3 regions of the Paenarthrobacter sp. NPDC092416 genome follow, and region 1 is predicted to be linked to each of the others. Evidence: riboswitches for the same ligand, from Rfam matches in the RefSeq annotation. Region 1 holds a riboswitch; each other region holds the start of a gene.
What was found. A riboswitch is a leader RNA that binds a small molecule or an ion and turns the genes downstream of it on or off. The one in region 1 is predicted to bind thiamine pyrophosphate.
Positions count from the first base shown of each region.

Region 2: it holds a riboswitch for thiamine pyrophosphate, as region 1 does, so the genes downstream of both, thiO (glycine oxidase ThiO) here and ACIQC5_RS14250 (bifunctional hydroxymethylpyrimidine kinase/phosphomethylpyrimidine kinase) in region 1, are expected to answer to the same signal.
Region 3: it holds a riboswitch for thiamine pyrophosphate, as region 1 does, so the genes downstream of both, ACIQC5_RS19260 (ECF transporter S component) here and ACIQC5_RS14250 (bifunctional hydroxymethylpyrimidine kinase/phosphomethylpyrimidine kinase) in region 1, are expected to answer to the same signal.

Region 1 is NZ_JBIVQG010000007.1:55,597-65,141, reverse strand. Features, by position in the region: gene ACIQC5_RS14250 (bifunctional hydroxymethylpyrimidine kinase/phosphomethylpyrimidine kinase) at 272-1,795, opposite strand; TPP riboswitch at 1,786-1,884, opposite strand; gene ACIQC5_RS14245 (Rne/Rng family ribonuclease) at 2,073-5,315, opposite strand; gene ACIQC5_RS14240 (vitamin K epoxide reductase family protein) at 5,797-6,468, shown strand; gene ndk (nucleoside-diphosphate kinase) at 6,553-6,972, opposite strand; gene ACIQC5_RS14230 (DUF4233 domain-containing protein) at 7,010-7,462, opposite strand; gene ACIQC5_RS14225 (bifunctional folylpolyglutamate synthase/dihydrofolate synthase) at 7,465-8,826, opposite strand; gene ileS (isoleucine--tRNA ligase) at 8,830-9,545, opposite strand, start outside.
Region 2 is NZ_JBIVQG010000001.1:643,288-652,832, forward strand. Features, by position in the region: gene ACIQC5_RS02890 (PHP domain-containing protein) at 1-646, shown strand, start outside; gene ACIQC5_RS02895 (hypothetical protein) at 722-1,153, shown strand; gene ACIQC5_RS02900 (DNA-methyltransferase) at 1,168-2,031, opposite strand; gene ACIQC5_RS02905 (DEAD/DEAH box helicase) at 2,040-3,719, opposite strand; gene ACIQC5_RS02910 (RNB domain-containing ribonuclease) at 3,996-5,456, opposite strand; gene ACIQC5_RS02915 (ferritin-like fold-containing protein) at 5,498-6,166, shown strand; gene thiE (thiamine phosphate synthase) at 6,201-6,881, opposite strand; TPP riboswitch at 6,909-7,026, shown strand; gene thiO (glycine oxidase ThiO) at 7,019-8,323, shown strand; gene thiS (sulfur carrier protein ThiS) at 8,320-8,556, shown strand; gene ACIQC5_RS02935 (thiazole synthase) at 8,560-9,357, shown strand; gene ACIQC5_RS02940 (4a-hydroxytetrahydrobiopterin dehydratase) at 9,416-9,545, shown strand, end outside.
Region 3 is NZ_JBIVQG010000012.1:87,088-96,632, reverse strand. Features, by position in the region: gene ACIQC5_RS19300 (Na+/H+ antiporter subunit A) at 1-1,829, shown strand, start outside; gene ACIQC5_RS19295 (Na(+)/H(+) antiporter subunit C) at 1,826-2,335, shown strand; gene ACIQC5_RS19290 (Na+/H+ antiporter subunit D) at 2,332-3,900, shown strand; gene ACIQC5_RS19285 (Na+/H+ antiporter subunit E) at 3,897-4,463, shown strand; gene ACIQC5_RS19280 (monovalent cation/H+ antiporter complex subunit F) at 4,460-4,738, shown strand; gene mnhG (monovalent cation/H(+) antiporter subunit G) at 4,728-5,132, shown strand; gene ACIQC5_RS19270 (DUF4235 domain-containing protein) at 5,184-5,444, opposite strand; gene ACIQC5_RS19265 (NUDIX hydrolase) at 5,484-6,176, opposite strand; TPP riboswitch at 6,393-6,530, shown strand; gene ACIQC5_RS19260 (ECF transporter S component) at 6,606-7,226, shown strand; gene ACIQC5_RS19255 (ABC transporter ATP-binding protein) at 7,226-8,845, shown strand; gene ACIQC5_RS19250 (energy-coupling factor transporter transmembrane component T family protein) at 8,842-9,545, shown strand, end outside.

The DNA.
Region 1 (9,545 bases):
GGACTTCAGATCGAAGTCCGCGAGTCATCCCATGAACAATTCCAAGGGGCATAACCCAAGTGTTGGCGTAAGCACCGAAGATCAAGATTACGCTAGTTTGGCCTTCGGCTGCAAATGAGGCCGGGTCCGGAGGTCTCCACGTGATGATCATCACCAGCTGGAACGGACTCGCCCGGCACCGTGCCTAAAGAGCATACAGCCTGCAGGCCCTGTTTCGGGGATTTCGCCACGGCGCGCGCCGTCTCGGCAGAAAACCGCTCAAAACCCCCTGCTAAGCGAACAGCCTCGGAGCATCGAAGAACGCTGTTTCATAACGGCACGAGTGGGCGAAGGCCTCAAGCATGGCCTCCCATTCCTGAGCGGATGCTGACGCCGCCGCGGTGGCTGTGTAATCAATCGCCTTCCGGGTTGCCGCAGCAAACTCTTCATCGGCGTACGTCCGCAGCCATTCAGCGTAGGGGTGGCCTGCCGGCGCGCCGGCTTCCACATATGCCCCGTGCAACTGCTGGCCCACTTCGGCATACAGCCAGTAGCACGGGAGTATTGCCGCCAACAGGACCGCATAGCTTCCCGATGCAGACGAGGCCAGCAGGTGGTCCACGTATGACTTGGTGACCGGGCCTGTTTCGGTCGATGCCTGACGAGTGCTGAGCCAGTTTCTGTGCAGCTCCGATTCCACTTCAAGGCACATTTGTGATCCGCGCGCCCAGAACAGTTGCTCTTCCTCACTCGGTGCCAATGCCCCGGCGCGCGCCAGGACCCGCGAATAGCCGTTAAGGTAGATCGCGTCCTGGGCCAGGTAGTAGCTGAACTGGGACTCGGACAACGCGCCGGACTGCAGTTCCTGAATGAAGTTGAGGCCATAGATGGCATCAAGCTCTTCAGTGGCAGCTGCCCACAACCTGGCTGCGAAGTCGCCGGGCCGGGCGGCTTGGGCCAAGTGGTGGAAATGATGGACGGGGCCGCTGCCCTGCCCCACTTCGAGGGTGTCCGCCGCTGTGAGGGCCGTGAGCAGCCAAGGTTTGACCTCACGCAAGGATGCTTCCCAATCCCCCGTGCGGGCCTGCACGGTGGCAAGGGCGGACGATAGGGAGCATCCAGTCCCGTGGCTGTTCTTGGTAACCACGCGGGGTCCGGCGACTTCCAGTACGTCCTGCCGCAACAATCCACTGGTATTGACCAGCGCGTCAGGACATTCAGTACCGGCCAGGTGGCCGCCCTTTACCAGGACGGTATTGCCGCATTCGGCCGCGAGGCGCTTCCCCTGCTCCAGGGCAGTAGCCCAGTCCGGGGCCTCGGGCTCGCCAAGGAGCATGGCAAGTTCAGGAAGATTCGGAGTTATCAGGTCGGCAAGAGGCAACAGGCCACGGAGCGCAGTTTCGGCCGACTCCCGCAGGAGGCGGTCACCGCTGGTGGCGATCATCACCGGATCAAGGACCACGACGGCGGGACGCACCTTCTCGAGCCAGCTGCGGACTTCTTCGATAACCGCTGTGTCTCCGAGCATGCCAATCTTCACGGCGTCAAGGGAAATGTCGTTGCTGATGGCATCGAGTTGCTGCCGCAGGAATTCCACCGGGGGTACATGGACACCGGTGACACCTTGGGTGTTCTGGGCAGTGAGAGCCGTGATGGCAGCCATTCCGTATCCACCGAGGGCAGCGATGCTCTTCAAGTCTGCTTGGATTCCGGCACCTCCGGAGGGGTCCGAGCCGGCGATGCTGAGCACCCTTGGTGTTGGCCGACCCGCAGCAACGGCTACCGGGTAGACAGGAGAATACGACGCTGAAGTCATGAAGACATCCCTTCGCCGGTGCTAACCGGACAGGTTCAACGGGTCTGGATCTCAGCCTGGCCCTGCGCCCGGCACCCCGTGTCAGCTTCCTAGCCTAGCGGGGATGGACTCTGGTAACGGAACCGTGCCGTCTTGATCGGCGGGATGTGACTGTTGCCGACGGGATGCGACTGATGCTCGCCTAAAAGGGCCGACAACGACGCCGGGCCCCGGCAGAGTCCGTTGGTCACGGATTCTGCCGGGGCCCGGCGATGTACAGCTGCGCAGTGGCGGGAACCTACAGCTCGGAAGCGGGCACGCCGACTCCGAGAATGATGGGCTCGTTGGCTGCCACGGGCTTGGCCGGCGCTACGGTGGGCGCCTTGGCCTCATGCGCCGTGCCGCCCCCACTGGAGGCAGCTACCTCGTGGTGCTCCACGCTGGTCTCGTTGGCTGCGCCCTGCGCCCGGCTGGCACTGCGGTTGCGGCGACCACGGCGACCGCGTGAACGGGAAGAGGCCTCGTGGGCTTCCTCAGCGTATCCATCCAGTTCTTCGGACGATGCCTTCGGTTCCCGTTGCGCCGGCTGGGACGCAACGGGACTTTCGGTTTCAGCAACCGGCGCAGCCCCAAGATGCGAGAAGGCCTCGGCGAGGAGGTCCAAGCTCATGGCCGGTTTACCGGAGGACACTTCCTCGGCATGTTCTACGAACGGAAGGGCAACTTCCTCGCCCCCGAAGCGCAGAACCGGCGTCGATCGTGATTCACGTGAGGCCGCATCCTGGCCGCCACCGGCAGGAGAACCGGCAGCGGCGCCGCCGGAGTGCTCTTCATGGCTCGCAAGATGTGCCTGCTCCTCGGCCGCCCGATGCAGTTCGTCGTCGTGCAAGTGTGCTGCGTGTGCGGCCGCCGCAATGGTGGCCAATGCCGCCCGGGTGGCTTCTGCCTTTGCTTGGCGGACCGGATCGGTGGTTTCCGGCGCCGGTGCGTGCGCGGCAGGAGCGGACGCCGAGGTGTGAACGGCCACGGGAGCGTCGGCAGTAGCCTGTCCCCCGCCCTTGCCACGGCGGCGCTTGCGCTCGGTGCGGGCGGGCGGCTGCTGGGTTTCGGTGTGCGGGCGGTGGTGCTCCGCCGCTACGACGTTGGCCCGGCGGTGCTCGACGGGTTCGTCGTGGGTGACCACGCCGCGGCCGGCACAGTGCTCGCACTGCTCGCCGAAGACTTCCAAAAGGCCGGTACCCATGCGCTTGCGCGTCATCTGGACGAGACCCAGCGACGTCACTTCGGCTACCTGGTGCTTGGTGCGGTCGCGGCCCAGGCATTCCACCAGGCGCCGGAGGACCAGGTCCCGGTTGGATTCAAGGACCATGTCGATGAAGTCGATGACAATGATGCCGCCGATGTCGCGGAGGCGCAGCTGCCGAACCACCTCTTCGGCCGCTTCAAGGTTGTTCTTGGTAACGGTTTCTTCAAGGTTTCCACCACTGCCGGTGAACTTGCCCGTGTTGACGTCCACCACAGTCATGGCTTCGGTGCGGTCTATGACCAGCGAACCACCTGAGGGCAGGAAGACCTTGCGGTCCAGTGCCTTGTGGATCTGCTCGTCGATCCGCCAAGCCGAGAAGATGTCCTGGTCCTTGGTCCACTTTTCCAGGCGACCCACCAGGTCCGGGGCAACATACGTGACGTAGGCCTCGATAGTGTCCCATGCGTCATCGCCGGAGACGATCAGTTTGGAGAAGTCCTCGTTGAAGACGTCACGGACCACCTTGATAGTCAGGTCCGGTTCGCCGTAGAGAAGTTCCGGTGCCAGGACCTTGGTGGAGGACGCCTGCCCTTCGATGCCTTCCCACTGGGCGCGAAGACGGTTGATGTCGTGCGTCAGCTCTTCCTCGGAAGCACCTTCGGCAGCCGTGCGGACAATAACGCCCGCGTTCTCCGGCAAACGGTCCTTCAGGATGCGCTTGAGACGGTTGCGCTCGACGTCGGGAAGCTTGCGCGAGATGCCGGTCATGGAACCGCCCGGTACGTACACGAGGTAGCGGCCCGGCAGCGAGATCTGGCTGGTCAGGCGGGCACCCTTGTGGCCCACGGGGTCCTTGGTCACCTGCACCAGAACGGAATCCCCCGACTTCAGCGCGTTCTCGATCCGGCGCGGCTGACCTTCCAGGTTGACGGCGTCCCAGTTCACTTCACCGGCGTAGAGCACAGCGTTGCGGCCGCGTCCGATGTCAACGAATGCCGCCTCCATGGACGGGAGCACGTTCTGGACCTTGCCCAGGTAAACGTTGCCAATCAAAGAGTCCTGCTGGGTCTTGGACACGAAGTGCTCCGCAAGCACACCGTCTTCCAGGACACCGATCTGAATTCTGTCGTCGCGCTGGCGGACAATCATCTGGCGGTCAACAGACTCGCGACGCGCAAGGAACTCGGCCTCGGTAATCACCTGGCGGCGACGTCCGGTCTCACGGGACTCGCGGCGGCGCTGCTTCTTGGCTTCCAGACGCGTGGATCCCTTGACGCTGGTCACCCTGTTGGAGGGTGCAGTTTCCGTGATCGGGCGCGGGGCACGGACCCGGGTGACCGTGTTGGGCGGGTCGTCGTCCGAACCGCCGGTCAATTCAAGGTCTTGGTCGCCACGGCGGCGACGCCGACGACGACGGGAAGTAACTCCGTCTTCCAGGGTTTCGGCTACTGGAGCCTCGTCGTCCTCTGCTTCACTGCCGTCTTCGGCTTCGTTCTCTTCGCGGTCGGTTCCACGGCGTCCGCGGCGACCCCGGCTACGACGACGGCGGCGGCTGCCGGCATCCTCAAGCTCGGTTTCGGTGCCGGCTTCGGCTGTTTCCTCCGCCTCTTCTTCTTCCTTCTCCTCGGCGGCGGGACGCACCACGGTGCTCAGGTCCGGCGCCTGGAAGATCATGGAGGTGATGGAGACGGGTTCCAGGAACAACGAGGAAGAACCGGGTGCGGATTCCTCGGAAGTCGCTTCTTCGTCCGCGGCTTCGCCGTTGACCGGTGCCGCTTCCTCTGTAGCCACCGGAGCGGCAGGAGCCTCAGCGGCCGATTGAGGAGCGTCCGCGCTGGCCGCCTGAGGCTGGGTGCCGGCATCCGGCGTCGTGGTTTCTTCGACCGTCTCCACAATGGTGGCGGATTCCGCAGCTTCAACCTTGGGCTTGGTGGTCCGACGACGACGAACCGGCTTTTCCGGGGCTGGCTCGGCAACTGCTTCGGTCTGGGTTTCCACTGCTGCCGCTTCGGTGGTCGCGGGCTGTTCGTCGAAACCGGGCAGGGGCTCCGCGGCTACTGTCTTCTTGGTGGCGCGGCTGCGGCGAGCGGGCGCCTTAGGCGGCTCAACGGCGTCGGTAGTACTTGCCGCTTCAGCCGACGTAGCCTCAACCTCCGCCGTAGCGGCTTCGGCCGCCTTTGGCGCAGCTTTGCGCGTTGTCCGAGGGGCTCTCGTTCTGGTAGCTTTCTTGGGCGCTTCCGCAGCCTCCGCGGGAGCTGCTTCTTCGTTAACGGCTACAACCTGATCATTATCCATATGTGGCAACACTCCTGCCCCAGCGACACCGCCACATCCGGTGCCCAGAGGGGCAAATATTGTCAAAACCCTCAGGCATTGACAGAAGTCGGTAGTATTCCTTCCGGTTCGCACCATCATTGGGGTGCGGCAGCCCTGGAAAGCCAGCGACGCTGTTCTGGAACCCGTTGTTCTGCTGCCACAACCAGGTGCCGTCCATATCCATGGCGGGCCTACCGAGGATCACGTGATCCGGGCATGCCCCTGCTCATGGTGGCGGTCTTGGGAACAAGTCACCGGACCGGATTCCGAATGTGGATCGGCTTCCGGCCATGTTCATTCTCTCACACCCCCACGCATTCGGAGCGTAGGGCGCTGTGTCGCACCCCCCTCCGTGACCTGCTCCGGAAGCTGGGAGCTGCGCCCAGCCCGCGGCGTTAGAATCCTCCCAAGAGCCGTTCCCGGGAAGACCGGGCCACTTTTGTAAAGGATCACATCCGCGATGCCGAGCACTGCCAGCGAGAACCTGGCCAACCAAGCGCCCACCCCCGTGGAAGACACGAACACCCAGACATGGCGGCTTCCCGGATCAGTCCGCGACAAGCCGTTTGCTTGGCTGTTGCTGATCACAGGGGTCGTGGGCTGGTTGGCGTCCGGCGCATTGGTCCTTGAAAAACTGGAAGTTCTCAAGGACCCCAACCACATCACGCTTTGCGACGTGAATCCCTGGGTTTCCTGCGGCGCCGTGATGCAGACCCCGCAGAGCTCCGTGTTCGGCTTCCCCAACATGTTTATCGGGATCGTGGCCTTCGCCGTGATCATTACCACCGCGATGGGGATGTTGGCTGGGGCAAAGTACTCCCGCGGCTATTGGCTGGGCCTGCAGGCAGGCGTGACCCTTGGCTTCGCTTTCGTTGTTTGGCTGTGGTCGCAGGCCCTGTATGTCATCAACGTGTTGTGCCCGTTCTGCATGGTGGTGTGGGCCGTTATGATCCCGATGTTCGTGTGGGTGACCATCCGCAATGTCTCCCATGGAGTCATTAAGGCCCCGCCTGCACTGGCCAAGCTGCTCGGCGACTCCGGCTGGATCATCGTTGTGCTGCTGTACGTGGCCGTGATCGCCACCATCTTCTTCGCATTCATCCACGTCTTCGCAGGCACGTCCGGCTACTAAGCAGTCCGCAAAGCCGCGAGAAGACAGTTAAGGCCAATGTTCATCACGAACATTGGCCTTAACTGTCATCTCGGTGAAGCGTACCTAGCTGGCGAACCAGATCTTCATCTCGCGCTCTGCCGACTCGACGGAGTCGGAGCCGTGGACGAGGTTCTGCTGGACGGCCAGGCCCCAGTCGCGGCCGAAGTCACCACGGATGGTTCCCGGCGCAGCAGTGGTGGGGTCCGTGGTGCCTGCCAAGGAGCGGAAGCCCTCGATCACCCGGTGGCCCTCGAAGACGGCTGCAATAACCGGACCGCTGAGCATGAACTCAACCAGGGGCTCGTAGAACGGCTTGCCCACGTGTTCCTCGTAGTGCTGCTCCAGCAGCTCGCGGGTGGCGTTGACCTTCTTCAGCTCAGCCAGGGTGTAGCCCTTGGCTTCGATCCGGGCGAGGATGCTTCCGCTAAGGTTGCGGGCCACGCCGTCGGGCTTGATCAGGACAAGGGTCCGTTCAATGCTCACAGTTGCTCCAATGTGGTTGGTGGGTTTCCCAGCCAGTTTACGGGGTTTCGGGGCCAGCCTCGTCACGGTGCGAGGCGTCCCATTCAGCTTGCTCGCGGTCGCGTTGGGCAACCTCGCGGTCAATCCTCATACCGGTGCGGACGCCGTACCACCAACAGATCGCGAAGAGGACACCAACAATGAACATTGTGGGCTCGGCGAAGCCCGTCAGAATCAGGAGAAGCTGCAGGCCCCAGCCCACGTACATGCCCCAGGGCTTGCTGAGGACTGCGCAGGCCAGCACCAGCACAACGCTCAAGGTGATACCCACGCCAAGGATGATTCCGGGGGCCACCTCGCCGCGCCTCAAGCCGAAGACCACCAGTGTGCCGAAGAAGGCCACGAACGCTTCAAGCAGCAGCACCGTGGAGGCGAACATCACCTTGGTGGAACGCCGCTTCTTGGGCATGCCCGGCCGCCACTCACGCTGCGCCTTGGTCAGTTTCGCCACCGTCAGGCACCCGCCTTGCCGAGCAGGATGCGTGCCTCAGCCACCAAGGTGATGGACCCTGTCACCAGGACGCCGCCAGCGAAGTCTTCGTTGGACTCGGATCGCTCAATCGCCCATTCCAGGGCATCGTCCAGCTTCTCCGCAATGTGCACGTTGTCCTCACCAAAACCGAGGTCGACGGCGAGTTCGGCCAGTTCCGCTGCGGGGACAGCACGGAGCGAATTGGATTGCGTGAAGCAGTATTCATCCACGAGATCCCCCAACTGCGCTTTGAGCGTCTTCAGGATTTCCTCGGCGTCCTTCTCCCGCAGGACCCCCACCACCACCACAAGCTTGCTGAAGTTGAACGCCTCATGGATCGCCTCCGCCGATACGCGGATTCCTTCCGGGTTATGGGCGGCATCCACGATGACCGTTGGGGCTGTTCGCAGTACTTCCAAGCGGCCCGGCGAGGTCACATTGCCAAATGCTTCTTTGAGGACGTCCGCATCCAGTTCCTTCTCTCCTCCGCCGAAGAAGGCTTCCAGGGCAGCCACGGCAACGGCAGCATTCTCTGCCTGGTGTGCGCCGTGCAGAGGGAGCAGCAGGTCTTCGTAGCGTCCGGCGAGTCCTTGAATGGTCAGGACCTGGCCGCCGACAGCGACGCTACGGGATTCCACACCGAACTCGACACCTTCAAAGCGGAAGGGCACGTCCACTTCGCGGGCCTTTTCCAAGAGCACCTGCGCGGCATCCACCGGCTGGGCAGCGCTGACGAGGAAGCCACCCGGCTTGATGATGCCGGCCTTCTCGTAGGCAATATCCTCGGTGGTATCGCCCAGCAGATCCGTGTGGTCCAGCGAAATCGGGGTCACGACCGACACCTGGCCATCACCGACGTTGGTGGCATCGGTGATGCCGCCGAGGCCGACTTCGAATACTGCGACGTCCACTGGCTGGTCGGCGAAGACTGCGAAGCCAAGGATGGTGAGGCATTCGAAGTACGTGAGGCGCGGCTGGTTATCGGCAACGAGCTCGCTATCCACGATTTCCAGGTACGGGCGGATCTCATCCCAGATACGCACGAACGTATCGTCCGCCACGGGCTCGCCATCAATACTGATGCGCTCCGTGACCTTGGACAGGTGCGGGCTGGTGTAGCGGCCGGTGCTGAGTCCGTGGGCACGGAGCCCGGCCTCGATCATCCGCGCTGTGGACGTCTTTCCGTTGGTGCCCGTGATGTGGATAATCGGGAAAGCCTTGTTCGGCTCACCCAGCACATCCATGGCACGGAACAACGGAGCAAGCCGCGGCTCCATCTTGTTCTCGGGCGCACGGCCCAAGAGCTCGGCGTAGACGCTTTCTACAGAGAATTCGTCAGTCATGAATCAGGCCTCTACTTTTTCGACGGTGACCTGGGGTTCGCTGACGCTTGCCAGCAGGACTTCCAGCTCAAGGCTCAGGGTCTCGGTCTTGACGAGTTCAGCGTTGGTGCTCAGGGCGTCAACAACGTCCTGCTCCGCCTCAACGGACGTACGGATGCGGTCACTCACATTGAGCCCGGCGTCCTTGCGGGCCTGCTGGATGGCCCGGACCATGTCACGGGCCAGGCCTTCCGCAGCCAGCTCGGGCGTGACTTCGGTGTTCAAAACCACGAAGCCGCCACCCGGCAGAACAGCAACGGCGGAAGAGCCGCCGTCGGCCGTTTCGGCCACCACAGTCTCCAGCGTGTATTCCTGGGGTTCAAGCTCAAGGCCACCAGCCACCACGACGCCTGAATCGTTGACAGACCAGTCACCGGATTTGGAGCCCTTGATGGCCTGCTGGACGTTCTTGCCAAGGCGCGGGCCAGCGGCGCGGGCGTTGACCACGAGCTTCTGCTCGATGCCGAATTCTTCCGGCGAGGCAGTCGCAGCGTCCAGCAAGCGGACGGAGCGCAAGTTCAATTCATCGGCGACGACGCCGGCAAAGCCTTCCAGCGCATCTGCCCCGGGTGCCACCACGGTCAGTTCCTGCAGCGGCAGGCGCACACGAAGGTTGGCAGCCTTGCGCAGGCTGGAACCGGTGGAGCAGATCTGCTGGACGCGGTCCATGGCCTCCACCA
Region 2 (9,545 bases), on a different contig from region 1:
CCAGCAGGGGATCAGCGTGCATTTGCTCAGTTACCTCCACGATCCAACGCACCCGGGGTTGCTGGAGGAAATCACCAAATCCAAAGACGCTCGGTTGACCCGGGCCGAGCGTATGGTCACGCTGTTGTCCGAGGATTATCCACTGAGCTGGGACGACGTCATCCACCATGTAGCCCCTGGGGCAACAGTGGGCCGCCCCCACATCGCCGACGCCTTGGTTGCGGCCGGGGTGGTCGCGGACCGATCCGAGGCATTCGCCTCCATCCTGACCTCACATTCGCGCTACTTCGTACAGCATTACGCGCCGGACCCAGCCATCGCCGTCGAACTTGTGCGTGCCGCCGGCGGCGTGCCGGTGTTCGCCCACCCGGTGGCGTCGGCCAGAGGGCGTGTAGTAGGGGACCGCACATATCGCGAGATGATCGACGCTGGACTGTTGGGCCTGGAGATCGAGCACCGGGACAATCCGGAGGCGGGCCGGGACTACTTGCGTGCGTTGGCGGCAAAGAACGGCCTGCTCATCACTGGGTCCTCGGATTATCACGGGGCAGGGAAACCGAACCGGCTGGGGGAGAACCTGACAGCTCCCGGGGTCCTGGAGATGATTGAGCAGCTGGGCACTGGAACGCAGGTTGTCCGGCCATAAACGAGGACCAACGTTGCGGTCCCCGTGTTCGGAAAGTATCTTGACGTGCTCCGCGGGAAGAGTAGTCTGGCGCTCGTGGGGGAGGCGGGCTGGGCCGCACCACTGAAGGTCTCATCGCAAGAAATCACTCTCGATGGAGCAATCATGTTCAAGAAATCCTTGGCTGCAACAGCCCTTGCAGCCGCTTTAATGTTCATCCCTGCCACAGCAAATGCCCTGGACTGTAATAACGTGAGCCGCCCGGCCTACACAGGGACTGAGTGGGTATTTATTCCGGACATCAGCAGTAACGTCCACTTCAGCGGCAACTGGGGCTACGTGGAAGCTTGGGGCGCCTGGGTGTTCATCCCTCCAGGAACCGTGCCTGATGTGCCGGGCGGTGGAGGGAATTTTGAGAACGGCCAAGGCTTCGCGCTGCTGGTCAACGCATTGTGTGATTCCCACGGAGCAGTCCTGGAAAACAGGCAGGACGACCAGGGAATCCAATTGATGCACGGGTGCGGCTGACCAGCAAACGCGAACTAATTGGGGTGGAAGGACGCTTTGGCGCCCAGCCGCTTCCGCATGACCTCGATGGCCTGCTCGTTCTGGTCGACGCACACGAAATTGCGGCCGAGCTTGGCCGCGACCGCGCCCAGGGTCCCGGAGCCCGCAAAGAAGTCAAGGCACCAATCGCCCTCACGGCTTGATGCCGTGACGATCCTGCGCACCAGTCCCTCAGGCTTCTGGGTGGGGTAGCCGGTCTTTTCCCGGCCCGTCGGCGAGACGATCGTGTGCCACCAGACGTCCGTGGGGAGCTTCCCACGCTCGCGTTTGGCGGGCGTGACCAAGCCGGGTGCCATGTACGGCTCGCGGTCCACTTCGGCGTTGTCGAAGTGGTATTTTGCGGGGTTCTTGACGTACACCAGGATGTTGTCGTGCTTGGTGGGCCAGCGGTTTTTGGCGCGGGCGCCGTAGTCGTAGGCCCAGATGATCTCGTTCAGGAAGCATTCCCTGCCGAAAATTGAATCCAGCATGACCTTGGCGTAGTGCACTTCACGGTAGTCGAGGTGCAGGTACAAGGTGCCGTCGTCGGCCAGTAGGCGCCACGCTTCAACGAGCTTTGGCTCCAGGAACGACCAGTAGTCGCTGAAAGCGTCGTCGTAGCTGTGCAGGGCGCCCTTGATGGTGTCATAGGAACGGCCCTTGAAGCCGACCCGGTCGCCGTCGCCGTCCGCGTTGCGGACCATGCGGGTTTCCTGGCGGCGCTGGACCCGGCCGGTATTGAATGGCGGGTCCACGTAAATGAGTGTGAAGGCGCCGTCCGGCAGCGTCGGGAGGAATTCCGCGTTGTCCGCGTGCACCACCAGATTGCCGCCGTCCGGCGCCCAAACAGTTTCAGTCATTGAGGGATTTAGGCCTCGGAGTTACCGGACTGCGCGCCGGCCGTTTCGCCCGATACGACTTCGCCGTTGCGGCGGCGCGTGCGCGTACGGCGCGACCGTGCAGGCTTCTCAGCACCTTCAGCAACGGGAGCCTTGGCTTCCCCTGCTGAGGCCGGGGCTGCATCGCCGTCGGAGGTACGACGGCGGCGCGTGCGGTTGCGCCCGGAGTCGCCCTTTGACTCGCTGCTGGCCGAGTCGGAGCGGCCACGGCTACCATCGCGTCCACGCCCGCCGTCGCGGCTGCCACGGGCGGAACCGGAGTTCTTCTTGCCCGTCTCGCCAAGGTCTTCGAGGACCTCGGCGTCGACACCAGCAAGGGTGCGCTTGTTGCGGGGAAGGCGGCCCTTGGTGCCCTCGGGAATGTCCAGGTCCTCGTACAAGTGCGGCGAGGAGGAGTACGTCTCGATGGGTTCCGGAACGCTGAGTCCCAGAGCCTTGTTGATGAGGCCCCAGCGGGGCATGTCGTCCCAGTCCACGAACGTGACAGCGGTGCCCTTGTTTCCTGCACGACCCGTACGTCCCACGCGGTGCAGGTAGATTTTCTCGTCTTCAACGCACTGATAGTTGATGACGTGGGTGACGTCGTCGACGTCGATGCCGCGGGCTGCGACGTCGGTGGCGACCAGAACGTCCACCTTGTTGTTGCGGAAGGCACGCAAGGCCTGCTCACGGGCACCTTGGCCGAGGTCGCCGTGGATGGCGGCAGCGGCGAACCCGCGGTCCACGAGCTCTTCGGCAACCTTCGCGGCGGTGCGCTTGGTCTTGGTGAAGATGATGGTCCTGCCCCGGCCGCGGGCCTGGAGGATGCGGGCCACGACCTCCGTCTTGTCCATGCTGTGCGCACGGTAAATGAGCTGACGGATGTCGCGCTTGGTGAGGCCTTCGTCGTTGGGGTCAGCTGCCCTGATGTGCGTCGGCTGCGTCATGTAGCGGCGGGCCATCGCGATCACGGGGCCCGGCATCGTGGCGGAGAAGAGCAGGGTCTGGCGGACGGCAGGGGTTCCGGCGATCAGCGTCTCGACGTCCGGGAGGAAGCCAAGGTCCAGCATTTCGTCGGCCTCATCCAGGATGACCATCTTGACGTTCTTCAAGCTCAGGTGCTTCTGCTTGTAGAGGTCGATCAGGCGGCCGGGTGTTCCGACAACAATTTCGACACCCTTCTGGAGGGCGTCGATCTGGGGCTCGTAGGCGCGGCCGCCGTAGATGGTGGCGATGCGGGCGTTGCGCTTGCGGGACGCCGTCTGGAGGTCATTGGCAACCTGGACTGCGAGTTCACGGGTTGGAACGATCACCAACGCCTGGGGGGCACCCGGCACTGCGAGCTTGGCGTAGCCTGCGTCATCCCGGCCTTCAACGCGCTGGAGGGCAGGGATACCGAAACCAAGGGTCTTGCCGGTACCGGTCTTGGCCTGGCCGATGATGTCGTGGCCGCTGAGGGCCACAGGCAGCGTCATGGCCTGGATGGGGAACGGGTGGGTGATGCCTGCGTCGGCCAACGATTCGACGATGTCGGCACGGACGTTGTAGTCAGCGAAGGACTTTTCTTCGATCTCATGGGGTGTCTCGTCCGAGGTAATGGTTTCCTCGGGTTCGATCGATTCGGTTCCGGTGGAGTCGGTCAAGACTTCATGGGTGTGCAATTCACTCACAGGGGAGTTTCCTTATTCATTTGGGCATTGGCGCTGCGTGCTCAACGGCGGCGGCGGAGCCGTACCGGAGCACAACGGGCGCACAAGCAAATCCAGTGGAAGCCGATCGCGGGCTATCTAAGTACTGGCACTGGTGACCAGCGGGCACATCTCAAGATCGCGTAGGGGCGGGCTTGTTGACTTCAAAAATGAACTGAATCAACGACCGGGCATCCATTACTACAGGGTCAGTCTATCCTCTGGGAGCCTCAAAGCCCGGATCGGGGCGGATCTGCGCTAGGGAAGAAGTTGAAAACGGATCTCCCGCGTGGCGATGTCCGCCTTCACAAGCTTCACCCTGACCTTGGTGCCAGGCTCAAGTTCGCCCTCGCAGCGGGCAGTCACTGCAGGCTCCGCGATCTGCACAATGCCGGAAGGACCGTTGCCGTTGCCGTTGCCGTTGGGCGGCTTCGAACCGGAAATAACAACCGCCTCGAACTCCTGGCCGATGTGGTTCACAGCAAGCGCGGCTTCAACCGCATCCAAGGCCATCCGCTCCAGCTTGGAGGCCAGTTGGTCCGAGCCCGCCATAATCTCAGGAAGGGAAGGAAGTGCTTCGCGGGCCCAGCCAGGGATCTGTTGGTCATTGCTCAGTGCCTCGCAGATCACCAAGACGAAACGATCGATGAGCCGCCGCAGGGGAGCGGTGGTGTGGGCATAGGGTGCGCCGATGGCCGACTGGATGACGTTGGCCGGAACCTCGCCGTCGAACGGGGTATAGCTTGCGCCGCGGAACAACATGCCCGCTGAATGCAGGATGGCGAGTTGTCTCGGGTCCGAGGCGTCCAAGGTCCGCAAGTATTCGCCATAACTGACCTCTCCGTCCCATGGCTTGCCGAGTGCCTTTGTTTGGCGTTTGAAGTGGAGCAGGGAACGTTCTTCCGGCGCTGGCATGGTGCGCAGGATGCCGACTTTTCCGTCGAGCATCAGCTGCGCGGCGGCCATTCCGGTCATCAGGGAGATTTGGGCGTTCCAGTCTTCAACGGGGAGAGAAGGCGCAGCTACGATTCTGTATCCTCCGGAATCCGTCACTTGGACGATCTCCTGTTCAGGCATGTTGAGGCTGGCTCCACCGCGCAAGCGCTCGAGCTCAACGCGCTTGAGTCCAACCTCCTTGAGGAGCTGGAGAACCGGAGGCGCCGTGCCGGCGTCAATCTCTTCCTGGGCTCCCTTGTAGCTGAGCTTGGCGCGGCTGCGGACTGTTGCCCTGGCAACACGGACGGACACGACGTTGGCCTCGGCGTCGAGCGCAAACTCCCAGACGTATGCCGCGCAATCCTGGTCGGCCAACAGGCTTCCGGCGTTCTCGCTGATGACCTCGGGGTGGAGCGGGATCCTGCCATCCGGTGCATAGAACGTCTGTCCGCGGTGCCGTGTTTCGGCATCCAGGGCCCCGCCGGGAGCTACAAAAGACGGGACATCCGAGATCGCGTAGAGAACCTTGTACCCCTCACCGTCACGATCGATGAAGAGCGCCTGGTCCAGGTCCGTGGACGTTGCGGGGTCGATTGTCACAAAGGGAACGTCACGCAGATCCCGATCCGGCAGCCCATGGTGTTCCACGGACTCGCGGGCTTCCTCAACGGCCGCAGAAGGGTAGACCCCCGGGAGCTCCAGCTCGGTCCTCAACGCGGCAAATGCCTCTGCGAGCTGGTTCGATGCGTCGGTGACGTTGGGCGCTATCCGATGATGTGGCACGAAAATCAGGTTAGCCCGAAATCGGCGGATAGTCTTGGATCATGGGCACATCCTGGTCTGGCATTCCTTCCCCTGGGCACCTCGTGGCGGAGATGCTCGGAGCCATGGCTTACGGCGAGTTGTCAGCCTTCGGCAGGCTGTCCTCGGACTCCAGATATGCGCCGACGCTGCATGACCGGGCGGTTCTGGCCAAAATTGCCGTGGGTGCCTACGGAAATTTCGCCATGGTCACTGCCAGGCTCAACGGGTTGGGGATAGACCCCGACGAGGCCATGCTCCCGTTCCAGCGCTCGTTTGACCATTTCCATGAGCGGACCAGGCCCGGTGACTGGTTTGAGTCCATCATGAAGGCGTACGTGATCGACACCGTATCGTCCGATTTCTATCGGGCGGTGGCGGCCTACCTCGATGCGGGGACCCAGGAGTTCGTCGAGAAAATTACCGCTTCCGATCAGGCCACGGAGGTTCTACGGGTCCTGCTGCGTCGGGCCCTGTCAGAGGACCCCCGTTTGTCCTCGAGACTTGCCTTGTGGGGCCGACGGCTGGTGGGAGAGGCGCTCACCCAAGCCCAGCGGGTGGCCATGGAGCATCCCCTCCTCGGTCCCATGTTGCGGGGTGAAGGGGATGCCCGGGAAACCGCGACTGCCTTGACGGCGGAGTTGGCAGGGCGCCACAGTCAACGCATGACGGGCCTCGGCCTGACCGCTTGAAGTGGTTCGGCAGAGACCCCAACGGACAGTTGTGCTACGCGCCGAGGGCTTCGACCAGCGCCTTGGCTGCCGCCGTCGGGTCTTCTGCTTCAGTGATGGCGCGGACCACGACGATCCGGCTCGCGCCCGCCGCGACAACCTGCTCCACGTTGGTGAGGTCGATGCCGCCGATGGCAAACCAAGGAAGCAGCACGCCCCCGACCGTCTCCTCGTCAGCCCGCTTCACGGCTTCTGCGGCATATGTGACCAAGTCCAGGCCAACTGCCGCGCGTCCAGGTTTGGTAGGCGTTGCCCACACTGGGCCCACGCAGAAATAGTCCAGCCCACTGCGGCCCGGGGAAGCTGCGATCGCTGCGTCAATCTGCTCAGGGGTGTGGGTGGAGAGACCAATCACGGTGGGGTCGTGGAGCAGGTGGCGGGCGGCTCGGAGGGGGATGTCTTTTTGTCCTATGTGGAATACGGGAGCCCCGGAAATACTGGCAACATCGGCCCGATCGTTGACCGACCAGAGCCGTCCGTGGCGGTGCGCGACCTTGTGGAGAACCTCCAGGACTTCCAGTTCCTCTCCGGCCTCGAGCGTCTTGTCGCGAAGCTGGATGATGTCCACGCCGCCCTCAAATGCGGCGTCGACGAAGTCTTCGAAATCGCCTCGTTGTTTGCGGGCATCGGTGCACAGGTAGAGGCGGGCTGTGGTGTGGACATCATGCTGGGTCATGAAAACCAGAGTAGTTCCTCTAAACTGGGCACGTACTGCGGGAGCCGAGACTGCGTCATATGACCGTCCGGCTGAGAGGGCTTCAGCGCCGACCGCTTGACCTGATCCGGCTAATACCGGCGTAGGGAAGGAAACCCATGGGAGCATCGGACCACACCCCCGGAACCTCGCAACTGCTGCACGCGGACGTTGCCGTGATCGGCGGCGGCATCATTGGCCTGGGCATTGCCGAGGAGGCAAGGCGACGCGGCCGCTCGGTCGTGCTCATCGATCCTCAACCAGCCACCGGCGCCACGTTCGCCGCCGCGGGCATGCTCGCTCCGGTCAGCGAATTGCACTACCAGGAAGAAGATCTCCTCGAACTGATGTTGGAGTCCTCAGGACTGTGGCCGGGTTTCGTTGGAACGCTCCTGCCCTCCGACGGAGACGGCACCGGATACCGCACGACGTCGACCCTGGCCGTTGGCGCGGATGCCGCGGACCGTCGGGCGCTGGCGGACCTGCGATCGGTGCAGGTGGCCAACGGGCTGGACGTTGAACCGTTGGCGCTTCGCCAGGCACGCGAGCGGGAACCGCTCCTGAGCCCGCAAATCTCGTGTGCGTTCGACATCCCGGCCGACCATCAGGTGGACCCTCGCAAGCTTGCCCGTCGCCTCATCGCAAGCCTTGCGGCACACACACCAGCAGACGCCAGCTGGGTCGGCGGCGCAGCCGATGGCTTCGCCATGGCCTCGTCGGCTGTCAGGCTCGACTGGGACGATGACAGGGTCTGCGGAGCCACGGTCGCATCCGGCCACGTGATTCGCGCGGAGGAGACCGTGGTGGCGAACGGCCTGGGTGCTGCCGGCCTCGCCGGCCTGCCGGACGGACTCGCCCTCCCGTTGCGCCCCGTCTATGGCGACATTCTCCGACTCCGTGTCCCCGAACACCTCAGGCCGCTGGTCACCTCCACAGTCCGCGGCATGGTGCGTGGAGTTCCCGTATACATCGTGCCCCGTGAGGACGGCACTGTGGTGATCGGAGCCACCCAACGTGAGGATGGCCTCTCGGCATCGTCCAATGCCGTGTCCGCCGGCGGTGTGTACCAATTGCTGCGCGACGCCCAGGTCCTGGTTCCTGCGGTCGCCGAGCTGGAACTCCTGGAAGCCACAGCCCGTGCCCGCCCCGGAACCCCGGACAACGCACCGCTGCTGGGACGCGCCGCCGGGCACGACGGCGACGTCGCCGGGCTTGTGATCGCCACTGGTTTCTTCCGCCACGGTGTCCTCCTGATGCCTGCAGCGGCAAAGATCACCGCTCAGCTGATGGAGGGCATCACAGATCCCAGATGGACCAGGTTCCGGCCGGACCGGTTCACCGCCGGCCACACCGCTACCGGCATCGGATCAACACCACGACTCCTGACGTCCGCCACACCCATCGCCAGCAAGGACCCAGCATGAACATCAAACTCAATGGCGCCGACCACGCAGTGTCGGATAACGCCTCAGTCAGCACCCTCGTCACCGCCATCACCGGCCGCGTTCTGGACCACCTCGGACAGGCGACCGACGGCGGCAAGCTGGGTGTCGCCGTCGCCCGCAACTCCGAAGTGGTTCCGCGCAGCCAGTGGGCTGCCACGGCGCTCGCAGACGGCGATGAACTCGAACTCGTGACCGCAGTACAGGGAGGCTGAACCATGACCACAACAAACATTGACGTTCACACCGATGCATTGGTGATTGACGGTGTTGAGTTCGGCTCGCGCCTCATCATGGGCACTGGGGGCGCCCCGAGCCTCGACGGGCTGGGCGCTGCTCTGCTGGCCTCGGGTACGGAACTCACCACAGTTGCCATGCGCCGATACTCGCCGGCCGAGACAGGCTCGCTGTTTCAGCTCCTGGTGGATCACAACATCAGGGTCCTTCCGAACACGGCAGGGTGTTTCACTGCGAAGGACGCCGTCATGACAGCCGAACTTGCCCGTGAGGCGTTGGAGACGGACTGGGTCAAACTGGAGGTCATTGCCGACGAGCACACGCTTCTGCCTGATGCCGTGGAACTGGTGGACGCCATGGAACAGCTGGTCAACCGCGGTTTCAAGGTCTTTGCCTACACGAACGATGACCCCGTGCTGGCGCTTCGGCTGGAAAATCTGGGAGCCACGGCTGTCATGCCCCTGGGTTCGCCGATCGGAACGGGCCTGGGAATTCTGAATCCGCACAACATCGAACTGATCGTCTCGCGCGCTTCGGTTCCCGTAGTGCTCGACGCCGGAATCGGTACAGCCTCGGACGCTGCGCTGGCCATGGAACTCGGTTGCGACGCCGTCCTGCTCGCCACCGCGGTCACCCGTGCGCAGAACCCCGTGCAGATGGGCGAAGCCTTCAAACACGCCGTGATCGCCGGTAGGCTGGCCAAGCAAGCGGGCCGGATTCCGCGCAGGGAACACGCCTTGGCATCCTCTGCCATGGAAGGCCGGGCAGAGTTCCTCTAGGACCCGGGCCTGATGGCCGACTGATAACCCTGACGCCGACTGTTAGCTAGGAGCAGCTGTGGCAGACACGGAAGATCCACTGTCCAGGGCGGTCATCGACGCCGTCCTTGCGGACCTCCCCGACTGGAGGTACCAGTTGGACGGACTCGTCACGGTATTCAAGACCTCGACGGCGGCTGACGCGCTGG
Region 3 (9,545 bases), on a different contig from region 1:
TGGCCGGGTTCGTCGCGAAAGAGTCGGTTTTCGAAGCCTTCGTCCACTACGGCACGGACCATGACGCGCCCGCTTGGGGCGTGTGGATCCTGGTCGGTTTGGTCATCGGATCCATCCTCACGTTCGCCTACAGCGCCCGCTTCATGTGGGGGGCTTTCGCAACCAAGGCCGGCGTGGAGCGTACTCCCTTCAAAGCCATCAAGCCGGCCTTCCTTGCCGCCCCGGCCATCCTCAGCGTCCTGACGATCGCCTACGGTCTCTGGCCGGTGCCGGTGGACGCCTGGATCCAGCCGTACGCTGCGCTTTTCTCCGAAGGCGAGGGCGCGGTCGACGCCGGACACCTGGCTCTGTGGCATGGGCTCACACCCGCTTTGGGCCTGACCGCGATCACTTTCGCGTTGGGCGCGGTGATGTTCTACGGCCGAAACCTCGTTTCCAGGCTGCAGGGGCTGGTGCCCGACTGGATCGACAGCGACCGCGCCTACCAGCACACCATTGGCGCGCTGGATGACGTCGCCGTCTGGGTCACGGGCCGTACCCAGCGTGGTTCCCTGTACTTCTACCTGACCGTGATCCTGACGGTGGCCTTCGCCGTTCCGCTGACCGCCCTGATTGCTGCCAACAAACCGCTGCCGGAGGGGATCTACTTCATCGATCCCCACTCGCCGCTCCAGCTGATTGCGGCTGCGGGCATCGTGGTGGGTGCATTGGCTGCGGTCCGGGCCAACAAGCGATTCCTGGCTGTGCTCATGGTGTCGGTCACCGGCTACGGGATTGCGCTGATGTTTGCCCTTCAGGGTGCTCCGGACCTGGCGCTGACCCAGATGCTCGTGGAAACCATTGTCCTGGTGGCCTTCGTGCTCGCCATGCGCAGCCTGCCCGCCGAACTGCGAGACCGCACCGGTGGCCGGTTGAGGGTGGTCCGTGTGATCGTGGGCGCCGCATTCGGCATCACCATGATCTTTGTGGCCATCTACGCGATGGGTGCCCGGGTGGCTACCCCCATCTCCCTTGAATTCCCGCGTTTGGCCTACGAGGGCGGTGGCGGACTGAACGTGGTCAACGTGACGCTCGTGGACATCCGGGCCTGGGACACCTTCGGTGAGATATCCGTCCTCGCCGTGGCGGCCACCGGCGTGGCCAGCCTGATCTTCGTGCGTAGCCGCGGCGACCGCATCAAAACCTCAGAGGCAGTGCCGGAAGGCAGCGTGGGGCGCCGCACCGGCGTCGAACGCAACTCCCGCGACGGTGCCACGCTGGCGGTGGCGAAGAAGTTCGCCGATGTCTCGCGTGATGCCTGGCTTGTGGCCGGCCGCACACTGGCGCCGGAACGGCGATCCATCATCTTCGAAGTTGTCACCAGACTGATCTTCCACTCGATGATCGTCTTCTCCATTTACCTGCTGCTGGCTGGGCACAACCTGCCCGGCGGCGGCTTCGCAGGTGGCCTGACAGCCGGCCTCGCGCTGACCATCCGCTATTTGGCGGGCGGGCGGTTCGAGCTCAGCGAGGCAGCGACAGTCAGTGCAGGAACCCTTTTGGGGACGGGACTCGCGACGGCGGCAGCGTCCGGTTTCGTGCCGCTGCTCCTGGGCGGGCAGGTATTCCAAAGCGCGATCATCGAGTTCTGGCTCCCAGTGTTCGGCGACATCAAGTTCGTGACTTCCACGATCTTCGATATCGGCGTGTACATCGTGGTGGTCGGGCTCGCGCTGGACGTGCTCCGCAGCCTGGGCGCTGAGATCGACGAACATTTCGAAGGCAAGGGCGCGCCAATCGCCGAAGCCGAGATCGAAGAAGCCACCGCGTCCGGGAAGGGTAACGCATGAGCATCAACCTGACCCTGTTGATCGTGATGGGCATTCTGTACGCGTGCGGAATCTACCTGATCCTGGAACGCAGCCTGACGCGCGTGCTGCTTGGGCTGATGCTTCTGGCCAACGCCACCAATATCCTGATCCTGAGCACTGGCGGGTACGCCGGACTTGCACCGCTGTTCAGCAAGGAAACGGATCCGACCACGTACAACGATCCTCTGCCGCAGGCCCTGATCCTGACGTCGATCGTCATCTCCTTCGCTGTCACCGCTTTCATGCTCGGCATCATCTACCGCACGTGGGCTTTGGCACGGCAGGACGAGATCCAGGACGACCTTGAAGACCGCCGCGTGGCCAAGACGCCGAGTTTCGACGCCGAGGACGACGCCATTGTTCCGCTGGAAACTTCGGAGTTCGCCGTGACTTCTGCCGCGACGCCCGGTGCCCAAGCAGAAGGTGGCGGGACGGACCACACCGGAGACACCATCAAACCAACCCAGGAAGGAGACGGCGCGTGAACCTCGCCAACCTGTCGCCGCTGGCTGTGCTCCTCCCGATTCTGGGCGCTGCCCTGGCGTTCGTACTGATCCGGCACACGGCTGCACAGCGCGTGGTGAGCATCGTTATTCTCAGTGCCACCCTGCTGCTTGAGTGCCTGCTCCTGATGTCCGTATGGGATGGCGGAACCACGTCCGTCACGCTGGGTGGTTGGCTGCCGCCGTGGGGCGTGGTCCTGGTGGTGGACCAGTTCTCCTCGCTCATGCTCGTGGTCTCCACGGTGGTGAGCCTGGCGGTCCTGATCTACGCCACTGGCCAGGGCATGGCCGACGGCGACCAGGAAGCTCCGGTCTCGATCTTCCACCCCACGTACTTGATCCTGGTGGCGGGGGTGTCCAACGCCTTCCTCACCGGTGACCTGTTCAATCTCTATGTGGGCTTCGAAATCCTGCTCACGGCAAGCTACGTCCTGATGACACTGGGCGGGACCGGGCCGCGCATCCGGGCAGGCGTCACCTACGTTGTGGTGTCCGTGGTGTCGTCCGTTTTGTTCCTCATCGCTATCGCCATGATCTACGGGGCCACCGGAACCATCACCATGGCCGATCTCGCCATCAAACTGGCGGAGCTCGATCAAGGCACCCAGAACCTGCTGCACGTGATGCTGCTGGTGGCGTTCGGAATCAAAGCCGCAGTCTTCCCGCTCTCGTTCTGGCTTCCGGACTCCTACCCAACAGCCCCTGCTCCAGTCACTGCTGTTTTCGCAGGTTTGCTGACCAAGGTCGGCGTCTACGCCATGGTCCGCACAGAGACTCTGTTGTTCCCCGGGGACACCTTGAACGTGCCCTTGATGGTGGTGGCCCTGCTCACCATGGTGGTGGGCATCCTGGGTGCGTTGGCTCAGAGCGACATCAAACGTCTCCTGTCCTTCACCCTGGTCAGCCACATCGGGTACATGGTGTTTGGCTTGGCGATGTCGTCCGTGGCCGGCCTCGGGGCAGCCGTGTTCTACGTGGCCCACCACATCACCGTCCAAACCAGCCTGTTCCTGGTCACAGGCCTCATTGAGCGCCGCGGTGGCAGCTCCTCCATTGACCGTTTGGGTGGCCTCGCCAAGCTTTCACCGCTCCTGGCCTTGCTGTTCTTCATACCGGCCATGAACCTGGCAGGCATTCCGCCGTTCTCCGGCTTCCTCGGAAAGCTCGGCCTCCTGCAGGCCGGCGTGGAATTGGGAACACCGCTGGCAATTGTGCTGGTGGTGGGTGGTGTGGTCACCAGCCTCCTGACGCTGCTTGCCATTGCCCGGGTCTGGAACAGGGCGTTCTGGCGCAAGCCCGAGGATGCGGAATTCCCTGACCCCGTGCTCATGGCTCCCGGGAACGTGGGAGTGCTTCCCCGGACGATGGTGGGCTCGACGGCGGGGCTGGTGGTCTTCGGCGTCGCACTGACCGTCTTCGCAGGCCCGCTCTTCCACGTGGCAGGCGGTTCCGCGGAGATCATGCTCGACCGCACGGCGTACATCCACTCGGTCCTGGGTGACTCCGCCGTGGTACCCCCAATCGGGCAGTCAGGTGGAGTTCGATGAGCCGCAAACCGATCTCTTTCCGCACAGAGCTGCCCCTGCTGATTTGGCTGGTCATTGTGTGGGGCGCACTGTGGAGGGACTTCAGCCCCGGCAATCTGCTGTTCGGCGCCCTCATTGCCGTGGTGGTGGCCAAGCTGTTCTACCTCCCGCCCGTAGAGCTAAGCGGCAGGTTCAACGTACTCCGCGCCATTCCGTTCGCCCTGATGTTCCTCGCCAAGGTGGTGGCAGCGAGCTTCCTGATCTTCTACCTTGCGGCCGTGAAAGGACCTTCAGTGCGCAGCGCCGTCGTCGCTGTTCCGCTGCGGAGCCACTCAGACCTGATGGTGACGGCAACCGGGCACGTGATCTCACTGATTCCGGGCTCGCTGGTGGTGGAGGTGGACCGCTCCACGTCCACCCTCTACCTGCACGCGATCAACATCCACAACGATGCCGACATCGACAAAATCCGCCGGGAAGTCCAGCAGATTGAAGCGGGGCTGATCCGCATCATGGGTACTCGCGAAGAAGCCGAGGCACTCCAATCGGAGCAGGCAACCGGAAGCGAGAGGGCAGCGCTGTGAAGGAAATCGTCCTGGTGGTCACAGCAGTGATCCTTACACTGGCTGCGGCCGGAGCCATTGTGCGCATCGCCATCGGACCGTCGTTGCTGGACCGGGTGTTGGCCTCGGACGTCCTGCTCGCCATTCTTGGCGCTGCCCTGGCGATCGACATGGCCATGAACCGTCACCTGAACAACTTGATGCTGCTGGTGGCCCTCGCCGTTATCGGATTCATCGGCTCGGTGACCGTTGCCCGCTTCGTAGCCGAAAGGAGGGACCAGAGCAATGACTCCTGATGCCACAGGCGTGGACGCCGTGATTGACGTAGTGACCGCCGTGTTCCTGGTGGTGGGTGCTTTGATGTCCCTCGGGGCCGCAATTGGTTTGCTGCGTTTCCCGGACCTCATGAGCCGCATGCACGCGGCCACCAAGCCGCAAGTCCTGGGGTTGTTCCTCATGCTCGCGGCGATTGGCCTGCAAATGCGCACATGGTGGGTGTGGCCCATCCTGGTTGTGGCATGGATCTTCCAACTGCTGACTGCGCCCGTTTCTGCGCACATGGTTGGACGCTCGGCCTACCGCACCAAGCACGGACACCGCGAACTGCTCACCACAGATGAGTTGGAGGCCGTGGTGCAGAGGGCTGCCGGCGAAGCGTCGGAGGCAGGAACGCACGACGCCGACCGCTGAGGGCGGCCGTTCATCCAAGCTCCAGCGGGGCCGGCTACAGCGCCGCCTGCTTTAGACGATGTCCTGGGACTTGGCGAAGCGCGCGATTGCGCGCTGGGTGCCACGGCTCGCAAGGACCTGGATGAGCGTGCTCACGATTGCCGAGATCAGTGCGAAGGACAACGCTGAACGCAGGCTTGTTTCCATGTCGTCATTGCCCTTGGGCGGCTTGTTGCCCGTCGCCTTTTCCCAGCCTTTGTTGACCAGTTTGCTGCCGATGAGTCCCGCTCCGACACTGACACCGGCACCAAGCAACTTGAAGAAGAGGTTCATGCACCCCAGCCTAGCCTCACAACCCGGGACGGTTGGCGACTAGCGGCGGTTTTCCCGCTCTTTCAGGAACGCTGCCATGGAGCCGGGTTGCGGCAACACCGGAACAACAACATGCTCGGCCGACCATACCGCGTCTACTGTTCCCAGCGCGGCGACTTCGTTGAGCAGGAAGTACGTGGGCGGCATAAGGTCCAAGGTGCCGGCAGCCTCGGCATGGAGAATCTGCTGCACCGGCATCCACAGGGACTGCCACGCCTCGGTGGTCTGGTGCTTGGGCTCGGCTCCGGGTGCAGGCTTGGCCACGAAGAAATAGGTATCGAAGCGCTTGGGCATATCCGGCGGAGTGACCCAGTTGGCCCATGGACGAAGCTCGTCGCCGGTCAGGCTGAGCCCGGCTTCCTCCTGGACCTCGCGGAGGGCCGCGGTCAGTACGGTCCCGGCGTTCTCGCGGGCCTTTCCGGGATCAGCCGCGATGGAACTGAGATGCCAATCAGCCGCGTGGGTGTTCAGCAGATCTGTGGGGTAGTCCCACCCCTCGCTGTCGCTCGGGTCAACGCGCCCACCCGGGAAGACCACCATTCCTGCCGCGAAATCCATGGTGGTGACCCTGTGCTGGACAAAGGCTTCAAGCCCGCCCGGCGCATCGCGGAGAAGGATGACGCTTGCAGCCAACCGTGCCGGTGGCGCGGAGTCGGGCGAGCCGGGGAGGTTCGTTGGAGGAAGGTCCGTCATGAAAGTGCCCCTTTGCCGCGTCGAGTCTGCTGGATCATTCTCGCAGGTCTTGTTGTGGGGCCTGGTGTGCGCGCTATTGCGGGAGGATGGGGCGCAGAGCGGGCCTCGCAACGTGCGCCACCAACGGATGCACCGTGGAGCCAACCGGTTTGTGACTGGACAGAAGCGCCAAAACAGTCGCAGGTGTAAACTGAACCACGCCCACAAGGGCAGATTTGATAACGACAGGGGAGCGCCGCCGTCGGGCTCTGCAGCGATGCAGGACACCGCGAGGGCGCTGAGAGTGCGGACAGCCGCAGACCCTCGAACCTGATCCGGTTAGTACCGGCGCAAGGGAGTCGAGCTTCTCAGAGTGTCCGGATCCGGGCGGCGCAGGCCGGCTGGAGAATCCGGGTAGCACTTTCCCCTCCTGTACCTCAGGAGGCAGAAATGACCACGGCAAACGTGAAGAAGACCAGTTATAACTGGCGTGTTGTAGACATCGTGGTGGCAGCGCTGATTGCCATCGCCGGCGGCGTGATCTTCTGGGCATGGTCCCAGGGCGCCGCAATCGTATCCATTCCCATGAACGCAACGTATCCTCCCCTGACCGGCCTGATCGCCGGTGGCTGGATGATCCCGGCCGTCCTGGGCATGCTCATTATCCGCAAACCGGGTGCAGCCCTGTTCTGTGAGGCCGTCGCCGCAACCGGTGAACTGATCATGGGTTCCCAGTACGGGACCACCGTGCTCATCTCTGGTCTTCTCCAAGGCCTGGGCGCGGAACTCGTCTTCGCAGCGTTCCGGTACAAGAAGTTCAACCTGCCCACCGCGCTCCTCGCAGGCGCAGGCGCGGGCCTGTTCTGCGGCCTCAACGACTCCTTCATGCCGTGGGGCTGGAACATCGCCTACGAAGCTGTGGACAAGCTCGCCTACATCGCTTTCTGCACCCTGTCCGGCGCGATCATCGCAGGCGCGCTGTCCTGGGTTGCCACGCGTGGCCTGTCCAAGACGGGTGTGCTCAGCGCATTTGCATCGCGCAAGGCCGCTTCGGAGCCCGTCTTCAACTGATGTCGGCCACGCGTAACGGCAACCGGGTACGGCCTGCCGCCATCTCCGCCGAAGGCTGGGGTTGGCGGCATGCCGGCCGTTCCACGCACGCTATCCAGGGCCTCGATCTCCGGATTGAGCCTGGTGAGCGGGTGTTGTTGCTGGGTCCTTCGGGCGCCGGCAAGTCCACCCTTCTGCATGCCCTGGCCGGCGTGCTGGGCGACGAGGAAGACGACTCCGACGAGACCGGTTCCCTCCTGATCGACGGCGTAGCTCCCCGCGAGCAGCGAGGCCGCGCCGGTCTGATGCAGCAGGACCCGGAGACCCAGGTTGTCCTCTCACGGGTGGGTGACGACGTCGCCTTCGGCGCCGAGAACCTCGCCGTGCCCCGGGATGAGATCTGGGCGCGCGTGCATGAAGCGCTCGACGACGTTGGGTTGCGCACCACGGCAGGCGGCGGTTTGGCGTTGGACCACCCGACGGCAGCCCTCTCCGGTGGGCAAAAACAGCGGCTTGCCCTTGCGGGCATCCTGGCGATGCGACCGGGACTGATCCTCCTGGACGAACCGACGGCCAACCTGGATCCCGTCGGGGTCCTTGAGGTCCGCGACGCAGTGCGCCGCTGCCTCGACAAGACCGGCGCTACTTTGGTGGTTGTCGAGCACCGGGTGTCCGTGTGGAAGGACCTGGTGGACCGGATTGTGGTCCTGCAGCCAGGGTCGGCTGCAGGACCCGGCATAGGCTCCGGCACACCGGGCGTCCTCTTGGACGGCCCGCCGGATCAGGTCCTGGCTGAGGCCCGCACCATGCTGATGGCAGCCGGTGTATGGGTGCCCGGGTACGTCCCGGCAACCCGCTCCCGAACCGACAATCACCATGCATCCCAGCTCCTCCTCGCGGCCCAGGATTTGGCCGTTTCCCGCGAAAAGCCACGGAGAAAGGGCTTCAAAACCATCCCCCCTGTGCCCGTCCAGTCAGGCATCAGCGCGCAGGTCAGGGCTGGTCAGGCACTCACCGTCACCGGGCCCAACGGAGCCGGCAAGTCCACCTTTGCGCTCACGTTGGCCGGTCTTTTGGCGCCGGTGGACGGCAAGGTGAGTGCCGCCGTCGAGCTTTCCGACGGAGCGGGAATTGACCCGTACAAGTGGAAGGCCGACCAGCTGATTTCGCGCATCGGGACCGTTTTCCAAGAGCCTGAGCACCAGTTCGTCACGGGCAAGGTCCTGGATGAACTGATGTTTGGACCCAAGCATCTGGGGCATGGCGAGGAACGCGTGGACGAACTGCTGGAGCGGCTCCGGCTCACGCACCTGGTGGACGCGAACCCTTACACACTGTCCGGAGGAGAGAAGCGCAGGTTGTCGGTGGCCACTGTCCTGGCGGCCCATCCGAAAGTCCTGGTGCTCGACGAGCCCACGTTCGGCCAAGACGCCAATACGTGGGCAGAACTCGCCTCGTTCCTGTCGGAATTGCTCGACGCCGGGACGGCAGTGGTCTCGGTAACGCATGATGAAGAATTCAGCTCAGTCCTGGGTGGCATGGAACTGCGGCTGGACCCCATCAGCGCACAGGAAGCCTTGGGCGGACCAGAAGTTGGCGGGCAAGGAAATCCAGCCCGCCAGGAAGCCGGTGCAGCATGAGGGACGCCCTGAATCTTCGCGGCAACCATGCCCTCCTCACCCGCGCCAACCCCTTGGCCAAATTTGTTTCGGTGTTCCTGATATCGCTGGTGCTGGCGTTGTCCATCGACTGGGTATCTGCGTCCACGGCGCTCGTTGCGGAATTGGCGCTGTTCCCGCTGGCTGGACTGACCATCAGACTGCTGTGGCAGCGCGCCTGGCCTCTGATTCTCGCGGCAGCGATCGGCGGCTGGAGCACCGCGATTGTCGCGGCGGACAGCGGCGCGATACTGCTCGACGTCGGACTCTGGTCCATCAGCGAAGGTTCCCTCGAGCTGGGGCTGGGTTTCATGTTGCGCGGCCTCGCGATCGCATTGCCGGCGATCCTGCTCATGACCTGCACCGACCCGACTGACCTGGCCGATGCATTGGCGCAGAAGGCGCGGCTGCCCCATCGGTTTGTCCTGGGTTCCCTGGCGGCGATGCGCCTGGTAGGGCTCATGGCTGAGGAGTGGCAGACCATCGGCATGGCGCGACGCGCCCGGGGTGTGGGTTCGCAGGGGAGTCCGTGGCAGCGGTTGAAAGCCACGCTCGGGCAAAGCTTCGGGCTTCTGGTCCAGGCTGTCCGGCGGGCCTCGCGGCTCGCTGTCACCATGGAAGCCCGTGGATTCGGTGGCGGGCAACGCACGTGGGCCCGCGAATCCACGTATTCGTTGCTGGA